2 regions of the Neorhizobium sp. T7_12 genome follow, and region 1 is predicted to be linked to the other one. Evidence: riboswitches for the same ligand, from Rfam matches in the RefSeq annotation. Region 1 holds a riboswitch; the other holds the start of a gene.

Region 1 (4,875 bases):
ATATCGAGCCCCTCCAGGTCGGAAAAGCCGATGACCGAAAACAGCGAACCCTTCGGCAGGTCCAGTGTCCTTGTGCCCGGCAGCAGCGGCACGGCCTCCTCGTCGCCCGACGTCAGCAGGATGTCGAGGTCGCGTTCGGCCAGGCTCATGGCGTGAAAGAGATGCTGAAGCGCATGGTCGCTGCGCTCGCCGCCGAGCGCGCCAGCAAGGATCAGCCTTGTCGCGCCGCGTTCGACGGCTTCGGCCGTGGCGATCTCGCCGTCCGTCTCGTTCTTGGCCGGCGGAAAGGCCTGCCGCTCGACGTGCGGGAACTGCGCGATCAGCGCGGCGTCGGAGGAATCGAAATCGCCGACCCAGAGTTCAGGCTTCAAGCCGAGTGCCGACGCATGGCGCATGCCGCTATCGGCCGCAATGAAGCGGCTGCCGGCGATCGTCTCCCGCAGGCGATCGGTGACGCGCAAGTTGCCGCCGAGCAGAATGGTGAAGGTCGAATGGGTCATGCGCATTGCCCATAGCGCAAAGCCGGTGGAAAGGGAAAGCTGTTGCACCGCCTCGGGCGAGCTTTTAGTTTGCGGCGCGTTTACCGATCAGGATCACGAGATGCAGTTTCAGGGTACAGCGGACTATATTGCCGACAAGGATCTCATGGTGGCGGTCAACGCCGCGATCCGGCTCGAACGTCCGCTGCTGGTGAAAGGCGAGCCCGGCACCGGCAAGACCGAGCTTGCGCGGCAGGTCGCCGCCGCCCTCGGGCTCGATCTGATCGAGTGGAGCATCAAGTCCACCACCAAGGCGCAGCAGGGGCTCTACGAATACGATGCCGTCTCGCGGCTGCGCGACAGCCAGCTCGGCGACGAACGCGTCCACGACGTGGCCAACTATATCCGCCGCGGCAAGCTGTGGCAGGCCTTTGCCTCCGACAGGAAGCTCGTCTTGTTGATCGACGAGATCGACAAGGCCGATATCGAGTTCCCGAACGACCTGTTGCAGGAACTCGACCGCATGGAATTCCATGTCTACGAGACCGGCGAGATGGTCCGCGCCAAGGTTCGGCCGATCGTCATCATCACCTCCAACAACGAGAAGGAACTGCCGGACGCCTTCCTGCGCCGCTGTTTCTTCCACTATATCCGCTTCCCGGACGTGGATACGCTCGCCCGTATCGTCGAGGTCCATTATCCCGGCATCAAGCAGGCGCTGGTGCGCAACGCGCTCACCCAATTCTACGAGATTCGCGAGATGCCGGGGCTGAAGAAGAAGCCCTCGACCTCCGAAGCGCTCGACTGGATCCGGCTGCTGGTCTCGGACGATGTCGACCCGTCGGACCTGCGCGGCGACGTCAAGAACGCGCTGCCGAAGTTGCATGGCGCTCTCCTCAAGAACGAGCAGGACGTGCATCTCTTCGAGCGGATGGCCTTCCTGGCGCGGCGGGAGCGGTAAGCGGAAGATTATGCTCCCATTGACGCCGGTCGTAGCAAGGCGTATTTGAACTCCCGAATTCGTGGTGATTTGGCCGGCCGGCTTGCAGCCACGTTAAAAAAGTCGCTAAAGGGCCGCGAGAAGATGTCTTCCCACGGACCGGTCGCGATTTATTTTGCCGCCGGTTTTATTTTTGTTGGGTTGAGACATGCCGATCAAAATTCCCGATACGCTGCCCGCATTCACTACGCTCGTTTCCGAAGGCGTGCGGGTGCTGACCGAAACCATGGCTGTACGGCAGGACATTCGTCCGCTTCAGATCGGGCTCCTCAATCTCATGCCGAACAAGATCAAGACCGAGCTGCAGATGGCGCGCCTCGTCGGCGCCTCGCCGCTGCAGGTCGAGTTCTCGCTGATCCGCGTCGGTGGCCACAAGGCCAAGAACACGTCGGAAGATCACCTCCTGTCCTTCTACGAGACCTGGGAAGAGGTGAAGCACCGCAAGTTCGACGGTTTCATCATCACCGGAGCGCCGATCGAGACGCTTCCTTTCGAAGACGTCACCTATTGGGGCGAGATGAGACAGATCCTCGACTGGACGGCGACCAACGTGCATTCGACCATGAACGTCTGCTGGGGGGCGATGGCGGCGATCTATCATTTCCACGGCGTGCCGAAATACGAGCTCAAGGAAAAAGCGTTCGGCGTCTATCGCCACCGCAACCTCGTGCCGTCTTCGATCTATCTCAACGGTTTTTCGGACGATTTCCAGGTTCCGGTGTCGCGTTGGACGGAAGTCCGCCGCGCCGACATCGAAAAGAACCCGGACCTCGAAATCCTGATGGAATCCGAGGAAATGGGCATCTGCCTGGTGCATGAGAAAGCCGGCAAGCGGCTCTATATGTTCAATCACGTGGAATACGACTCTACCTCGCTGGCCGACGAATATTTCCGGGACGTCAACGCCGGCGTACCGATCAAGATGCCGCATAACTACTTCCCGCATAACGACGATACGCTGACGCCCTTGAACCGTTGGCGCAGCCATGCACATCTTCTGTTCGGCAACTGGATCAACGAGATCTACCAGACGACCCCTTACGACCTGGAGAAGATCGGTACCGAATAGGTTTCGACGCGATGTTCATTCCCTTCTTCCTTCACCTCAAGGAAGCGAAGATTCCGGTGACACTCCGGGAATTCCTCGACCTTCTCGAAGGCATGGAGGAAGGGATCGCGGATTTCGACGTGGAAGCCTTCTACTTTCTCGCCCGCACGGCGCTGGTGAAGGACGAGCGGCATATCGACAAGTTCGACCGGGTCTTTTCGTCCTATTTCCGCGGGCTCGAGGCGGTCTCCGGGGAGCCTGGCCTGGACGTTGCCAGCATCCCCGAAGAATGGCTGCGCAGGCTCACCGAGAAACATCTCACCGACGATGAGAAGAAGCTCGTCGAGGCGCTCGGCGGTTTCGAGAAGCTGATGGAGACCCTGCGCCAGCGGCTGGAGGAGCAGAAGGGCCGGCATCAGGGCGGCTCGAAATGGATCGGCACCGGCGGCACGTCACCTTTCGGCGCTTATGGCTATAATCCGGAAGGTGTGCGGATCGGCCAGGATCAGTCCCGCCATCGCCGGGCGGTAAAAGTGTGGGACAAGCGGGAGTTTGCCGATTTCGACGACAAGGTGGAACTCGGCACCCGCAACATCAAGGTGGCGCTGAAGCGGCTGCGCCGCTGGGTGCGGGAGGGGGCGGTCGAGGAACTCGACCTGGCCGGCACGATCCGTTCCACCGCCGAACACGGTTATCTCGACGTCCAGACCCGGCCGGAACGGCGCAATGCGGTGAAGCTGCTGATGTTCTTCGATGTCGGCGGCTCGATGGACGACCATATCCGGGTGGTCGAGGAGTTGTTCTCGGCAGCCCGCGTCGAGTTCAAGCATATGGAGCATTTCTACTTCCATAACTGCCTTTACGAAGGTGTGTGGAAGGAGAACGGCCGCCGGTCGGAGCGGACGCCGACGCTCGACCTGATCCGCAGCTATGGCGCCGACTACAAGGTGATCTTCGTCGGGGACGCCTCGATGAGCCCCTATGAGATCACCCATGCGGGCGGTTCCGTGGAGCACTGGAACCAGGAGCCGGGCGAGGCTTGGATAAGGCGCGTCACCGAGCATTTCCATCGCTGCGTCTGGTTCAACCCGGTGCCGCAGGACCATTGGAGCCATACGACCTCGATCGGCTTCATGCGGCAGCTGATGACCGAGCGCATGTTCCCGCTGACGCTCGGCGGATTGGAACAGGCGATGCGTGCGCTCACGCGATAGAGCCTTTTTTCTTCTCCACGGCGTTGCGGGTCGCCGCCAAATCGCGCAGGTTGCCGCAAACATATCGGTGGAGGAGCAATCTCATGGCGGACCAGAATTTCGAAGTTTTCGGCACCACGGAAAAGGGCGAAACCGTCTATCGTGTCAGGATCTCCGGCGGCGGGCTCACAGCTAACGTCATCACCTGGGGCGCGGTGATCCAGGACCTCAGGCTGGAAGGCCACCAGCCGCCGCTCGTGCTCGGTTTCGAACGGTTTGAGGATTACCTGAACCATTCCCCTTATTTCGGCGCGACGCCCGGCCGTTCGTCCAACCGTATCGGCGGTGGCCGCTTTACGCTGGACGGAAAGCAATATCAGCTGGAACTGAACGAGCGGGGCGTGACCCATCTCCATGGCGGCTCGGATGGCATCGGCCGCAGCAACTGGACGATCGTCGAGCATACAGCGGATAGGGTCGTGCTGCGGATCACCGATCCCGACGGCCGTGCCGGTTATCCGGGAAACTGCACGGTCACGGCGACTTACCAACTCAAGAGCGACGGCGTTCTTTCCGTCGTCTACCAATCCACCACCGATCAGCCGACGCTCGCCAATATCTGCCAGCATACCTATTTCAATCTCGACGGCCACGAGGATGCGCTCGATCACGACATCATGATCGCCGCCGACCATGTGCTGGTCTTTGATGACAAGCAGGTGCCGACCGGCGAACTGATGGCGGTCGCGGGCACGCCTTTCGACCTGCGCGACATGGGGCCGATGAAGCGGTTCGACGGCGATGCCCAGGTCCTGTTCGATCACAACTTCTGCCTGTCGCCGGAGCGTACCCTCAAGCGTTCCGTGGCCTTGGCACGCAGCATCCATTCCGGCGTGTCGATGGAAGTTCGCACCACCGAGCCGGGCGTGCAGCTCTATGCCGCTTTCAAGCTGTCGCAGATCCCTACAGAAGGCCTCGATGGACGTCGCTATGGCCCATTCGCCGGGTTCTGCCTCGAAACCCAGGTCTGGCCGGACGCCATCAACCACGCCAACTTCCCGAATGCGGTGCTGCGGCCGGGCGAGGTGTTGCTGCAGGAAACCGACTATGTCTTTTCAAAGCAATGATCGCAGCGGGCGTCGCCCGGATAGGGAT
Region 2 (4,875 bases), on a different contig from region 1:
TGGCCATCGGTGGCCCAGCTATCCGCCAACTCCACTCCAGGACAAAGATGCCGGGTCGAAGGAGAAGCCTTGGCCCATAGGCCAAATGCACCATCCACATGTATCCAGGCATCCCTGCCCTTAGCGACCGGGATAAGTTCGGCGAACGGATCAAAGGCCCCTGTGTTGATTTGTCCCGCCTGAAGGATGGCGATCGTTGGACCAGCCGCCTTGTTGACCGCCTCTTCGAAATGCCGGGCAAGAATACGCCCCTGCCTGTCTGTTGCTACCCGGACGACGCGGTCATGCCCAAGCCCCAGAAACTGCAAGGCTGAGAAAACAGTGGTGTGGGCATCGTCACCAACGACAACAGTGATCGGCGGCGCACCGAATAGCCCGTCTGCGTCGGCGTCCCAGCCGGCCCGGCGAAGCACCTCGCCTCTCGCGGCGGCCAGGCAGCTGAAATTAGCCACCGTCGCTCCCGTGACGAAACCCACGGAGCATTGAGCAGGCAGGCCCAGAACCTCAAGGAGCCAGGTGGCTGCCACCTTTTCGAAAGACGCGGCGGCAGGGGACGCGGTGTGATTACCCGCATTCTGTCCCCAGGCGCTTGTCAGGAAGTCTGCCGCCACGCCCATCGGATGCGAGCCGCCGATCACCCAGCCGAAAAAACGCGGGCCGGTCATTCGGTGGAGGCCCGGCTCGGCCTTTTCCACGAGATGAAGAAGGACGTCCTCCATCGCAAGCGTCTCCTCCTGGAGATCTTCGACGAGCGTCGCCAGACATTCCTGGTATTGCAGTTGTGGCCGGTGGAGCTGAGGATCTGCCTGGCGGAACCCGGCGGCCAAATGCGCCGCCTGCGCGAAAAGTGCGTCTATGCCCTCAGCCATGGACCCTACCTCCGTGTCGTCGGGACTGGGCAGCTATCTGCGCCAAGCTACCACACGATGCGCAATTCCCCTAACCTCGCAGTCCCGTCATTGATTGATGGGGCGATAAATGGCCCTTCAGGCTGAAAGGCAGCTGGTGCGTGTGGCGGGAAAATGGAGCGGGTGAAGGGAATCGAACCCTCGTATTCAGCTTGGGAAGCTGCTGCTCTACCATTGAGCTACACCCGCGTCGGTCTGCAGATTTCCAACAGACGGCATCGACTGTCAAGCCGGAGGTGGTGTCAGACGCGAAAATGCTTCGACAGCTTCAGGCCTTGTGCCTGATAGTTCGAGCCGAGGCCTGCGCCGTACATGCCTTCGGGTTTTTCCAGCATGTGTTCGTAGACCAGGCGGCCGACGATCTGGCCGTCTTCGAGGATGAAGGGAACTTCGTGGCTGCGCACCTCGAGCACCGCGCGGCTGCCGCGTCCGCCCGCCGCTTCGTGGCCGAAGCCCGGATCGAAGAAACCGGCATAGTGGACGCGGAATTCGCCGACCAGCGGATCGAAGGGCGTCATCTCGGCGGCATAGAGCGGCGGGACATGCACCGCCTCGCGCGAGACGAGGATATAGAACTCGTCGGGATCGAGGATAAGCTCGTTGCGGCCGCGGCTGTAAAGCGGCTCCCAGAAATCGAAGATGTCGTGCTGCGCCTTCTTGTCGACATCGACGACGGCCGTGTGGTGTTTGCCGCGATAGCCGATCAGGCCGACGCTGTCGCCGGAAAGATCGATCGACAGGGCGATGCCGCCGCCCGAGACATTCGGCTTGGCGGACGCGACCAGGGTTTCGTCGTTGTGGAGTTGCAGAAGGGCCGGCTCGCCAAGCAGCGCGTTGCCGACGCGGAAACGGATCTGCGACAGGCGCGAACCGCGGCGCACCACGATCGGGAAAGTACGCGGCGAGATTTCAAGGTAGAGCGGGCCGGAATAGCCGGCCGGGATCTTGTCGAATTCCTGCGCGTAGTCGGTGATCACGCGGGTAAAGATGTCGAGCCGGCCGGTGGAGCTTTTCGGATTGGCGGAGGCAGACATATTGGCCGGCAGGTCGAGCCGTTCCATCAGCGGCACGATATAGACGCAGCCGGTTTCCAGCACCGCGGCTTCGGAGAGGTCGATCACGTGCAGCTTGAGGCGATCGAGCTTGTCGGAGACGAGGCTCGTCGGGCCCGGCATGAAGCTCGCGCGGACGCGGAATGCCTTGGCGCCGAGGCGCAGGTCGAGGCTGGCGGGCTGAACCTGATCCAGGTCGAGCTCCCGCTCGGAGATCAGCCGTCCACTGTCGAAAAGCGCCGCGATCGCGCGGTCCGCCAAGATTCCTGTTTCGCGAGCCATCATGTCTCTCTCAAGTTTTCGACGCGACAAAACCAAATGCGAGCCATTGACGCAAGCGGGGCGCGGCGCTATGCCAATCTTATCCCGTGGTGATTTGGCCGGTCGGCTTGCAGCCACGTTAAATAAGTGGCTAAAAAGACCGGGTGCGAAACCGGTCTGCTTATGCGACCGGTTTTTTTGTTCTGAAAGAGGACACGCATGACTAACAAATGGCGCCCGGCAACCCAGCTCGTACACGGCGGCACGTTGCGTTCGCAATATGGCGAAACCTCGGAAGCGATCTTCCTGACCCAGGGTTTCGTCTATGACACGTCGGAAGCGGCCGAAGCCCGCTTCAAGGGCGAGACAGACGGCTTCATCTACGCGCGTTACGGCAGCCCCACCAACGACATGTTCGAAAAGCGCATGTGCATGCTGGAAGGCGCCGAAGACGCACGCGCCACCGCCTCGGGCATGGCCGCCGTCACCGCCGCGATCCTCTGCCAGCTGAAGGCCGGCGACCATATCGTCGCGGCCCGCGCCCTGTTCGGCTCCTGCCGCTGGGTGGTCGAGACGCTCGCTCCGAAATACGGCATCGAATGCACCCTGGTCGACGGCCGCTTCCTGGAGAATTGGGAAAAGGCGATCACGCCGAAGACCAAGGTGTTCTTCCTGGAAAGCCCGACCAACCCGACGCTCGAAGTGGTCGATATTGCCGGCGTCGCCAAGCTCGCCAACCAGATCGGCGCCAAGGTCGTCGTCGACAACGTGTTTGCGACCCCGCTCTACCAGAAGCCGCTGGAACTCGGCGCGCATATCGTCGTCTACTCCGCCACCAAGCACATCGACGGCCAGGGCCGCTGCCTCGGTGGCGTCGTGCTGTCCGACAAGGCCTGGATCGACGAGAACCTGCATGACTATTTCCGCCATACCGGTCCGGCGATGTCGCCGTTCAATGCGTGGACGCTGCTGAAGGGCATCGAGACCCTGCCGTTGCGCGTCAAGCAGCAGACGGAAAGCGCTTCGAAGATCGCCGATTTCCTCGCCGAGCAGAAGCAGGTCGCAAAGGTCATCTATCCGGGCCGCAAGGACCATCCGCAGGCCGATATCATCGCCAGGCAGATGAAGGCCGGCTCGACGCTCGTCTGCTTCGAGTTGAAGGGCGGCAAGGAAGCGGCCTTCAAGCTGCAGAACGCGCTGGAAATCGTCAAGATTTCCAACAATCTCGGCGATTCCAAGAGCCTGATCACCCATCCGGCGACAACGACGCACAAGAACCTCACGGACGAGGCCCGGGCCGAACTCGGCATCTCGCCCGGCACCGTGCGCCTGTCGGCCGGTATCGAGGATACCGACGACCTGATCGAGGATTTCGCCCGGGCGCTTTCCAAGGCCGGCGTGTAAGCGTTCGCTTTTCAAGATCGTGGCCGGGGTGGTGGATCGACCAGAAATTCACCATCCCGGTTATCCTTAACTTCAACAAATGCTCACACTCGGTTGTTCAAACCGCGAGATTTCTTGACGTTGCGGCGCCTCTGTACAATATCGAACCAAGTTAGATTTGTTGAGGTGTCGCATGTATCGCGCCCGGACAAGAGATATCGATGTCGCCGTCGAACCCTACTATCTGGAGGAGCAATCCAATCCGGAAGAGAGCCGCTATGTCTGGGGCTATCGCATCGTCATCGAAAACCATTCGACGCTCACCGTGCAGCTGGTGCATCGCTACTGGCACATCACCGACCAGAACGGCATCGTCGACGAAGTCGACGGGCCGGGGGTCGTCGGCGAGCAGCCGCGGCTGAAGCCGGGCGACAGCTACGAATATTCCTCGGGCTGTCCTCTCGACACACCATCCGGCCTGATGTTCGGCCATTACGACATGCAGACCGACGAAGGCGAGACCTTCGAGGTGACGATCCCGGCTTTCTCCCTGGATTCACCGGGCCTGATGCGCGTCCTCAACTAAACCGCGCTACCGACGACAACCTGCAGGTTATGGGTGGCGTCGGTTTTTCTATTTGTTACCCCTCCCCTCCTGCGGCATCTTGACGTGGTCAACCGGTCTTTGGGAGGAGAACTTGATGACACGATCGCTTCAGCGGGCCTTTCTGCTGGCGCCCTGCGCCTTTCTGGCGCTTGCGGCCTTTACCCCGGCACTCGCACAGAACAAGAGCAGTTTCATCGATCAGAAGGACAGGCCGGATTTCACTTCCGCCACCGTGTCACCGCAGATCGCCTGCGGCATGCTGAACGGTCAATCCTTTGCCGAGGTCACGACGCTGAAGGCCGCGCATGTGGCCGGCATGGGAACGGTCCCCGGCCATTGCCAGGTAACCGGCTATATCCGGCCACAGGTTCGGTTCGAGATCACCCTGCCGGACAACTGGAACCGGCGGCTCTATATGTTCGGCAATGGCGGCTACGCGGGCGAGGACCTTGCGGCACCTTCACGGGTCGCCACCCGCAATGCGGCGCTTTCGAAAGGCTTCCTCACCGTCCAGCAGAATACCGGTCACGATGCGGTCACCTACAAGCTCGGGGATTTTGCACAAGACCTTGGCCTCTTGATCGACTACGGTTCACGCGCGGTGCATGTGACCGTCGACACCGCCAAGGCGATTGCCGCGCGTTATTACGACCGGCATCCCTCC

Evidence for each region. Region 1 has a riboswitch for S-adenosylmethionine ahead of metA (homoserine O-succinyltransferase). Riboswitches for the same ligand answer to the same signal wherever they lie in the genome.
Region 2: it holds a riboswitch for S-adenosylmethionine, as region 1 does, so the genes downstream of both, C5J26_RS23805 (O-succinylhomoserine sulfhydrylase) here and metA (homoserine O-succinyltransferase) in region 1, are expected to answer to the same signal.

Annotation. Positions count from the first base shown of each region.
Region 1 is NZ_PVBK01000012.1:124,068-128,942, forward strand. It holds gene C5J26_RS22675 (thiamine diphosphokinase) at 1-506, opposite strand, end outside; gene C5J26_RS22680 (MoxR family ATPase) at 601-1,440, shown strand; SAM riboswitch at 1,492-1,569, shown strand; gene metA (homoserine O-succinyltransferase) at 1,628-2,548, shown strand; gene C5J26_RS22690 (VWA domain-containing protein) at 2,560-3,741, shown strand; gene C5J26_RS22695 (aldose epimerase family protein) at 3,825-4,847, shown strand.
Region 2 is NZ_PVBK01000014.1:13,160-18,034, reverse strand. It holds gene C5J26_RS23820 (aspartate aminotransferase family protein) at 1-869, opposite strand, end outside; tRNA gene C5J26_RS23815 (tRNA-Gly) at 1,024-1,097, opposite strand; gene C5J26_RS23810 (2'-deoxycytidine 5'-triphosphate deaminase) at 1,151-2,245, opposite strand; SAM riboswitch at 2,319-2,397, shown strand; gene C5J26_RS23805 (O-succinylhomoserine sulfhydrylase) at 2,441-3,625, shown strand; gene apaG (Co2+/Mg2+ efflux protein ApaG) at 3,798-4,190, shown strand; gene C5J26_RS23795 (tannase/feruloyl esterase family alpha/beta hydrolase) at 4,306-4,875, shown strand, end outside.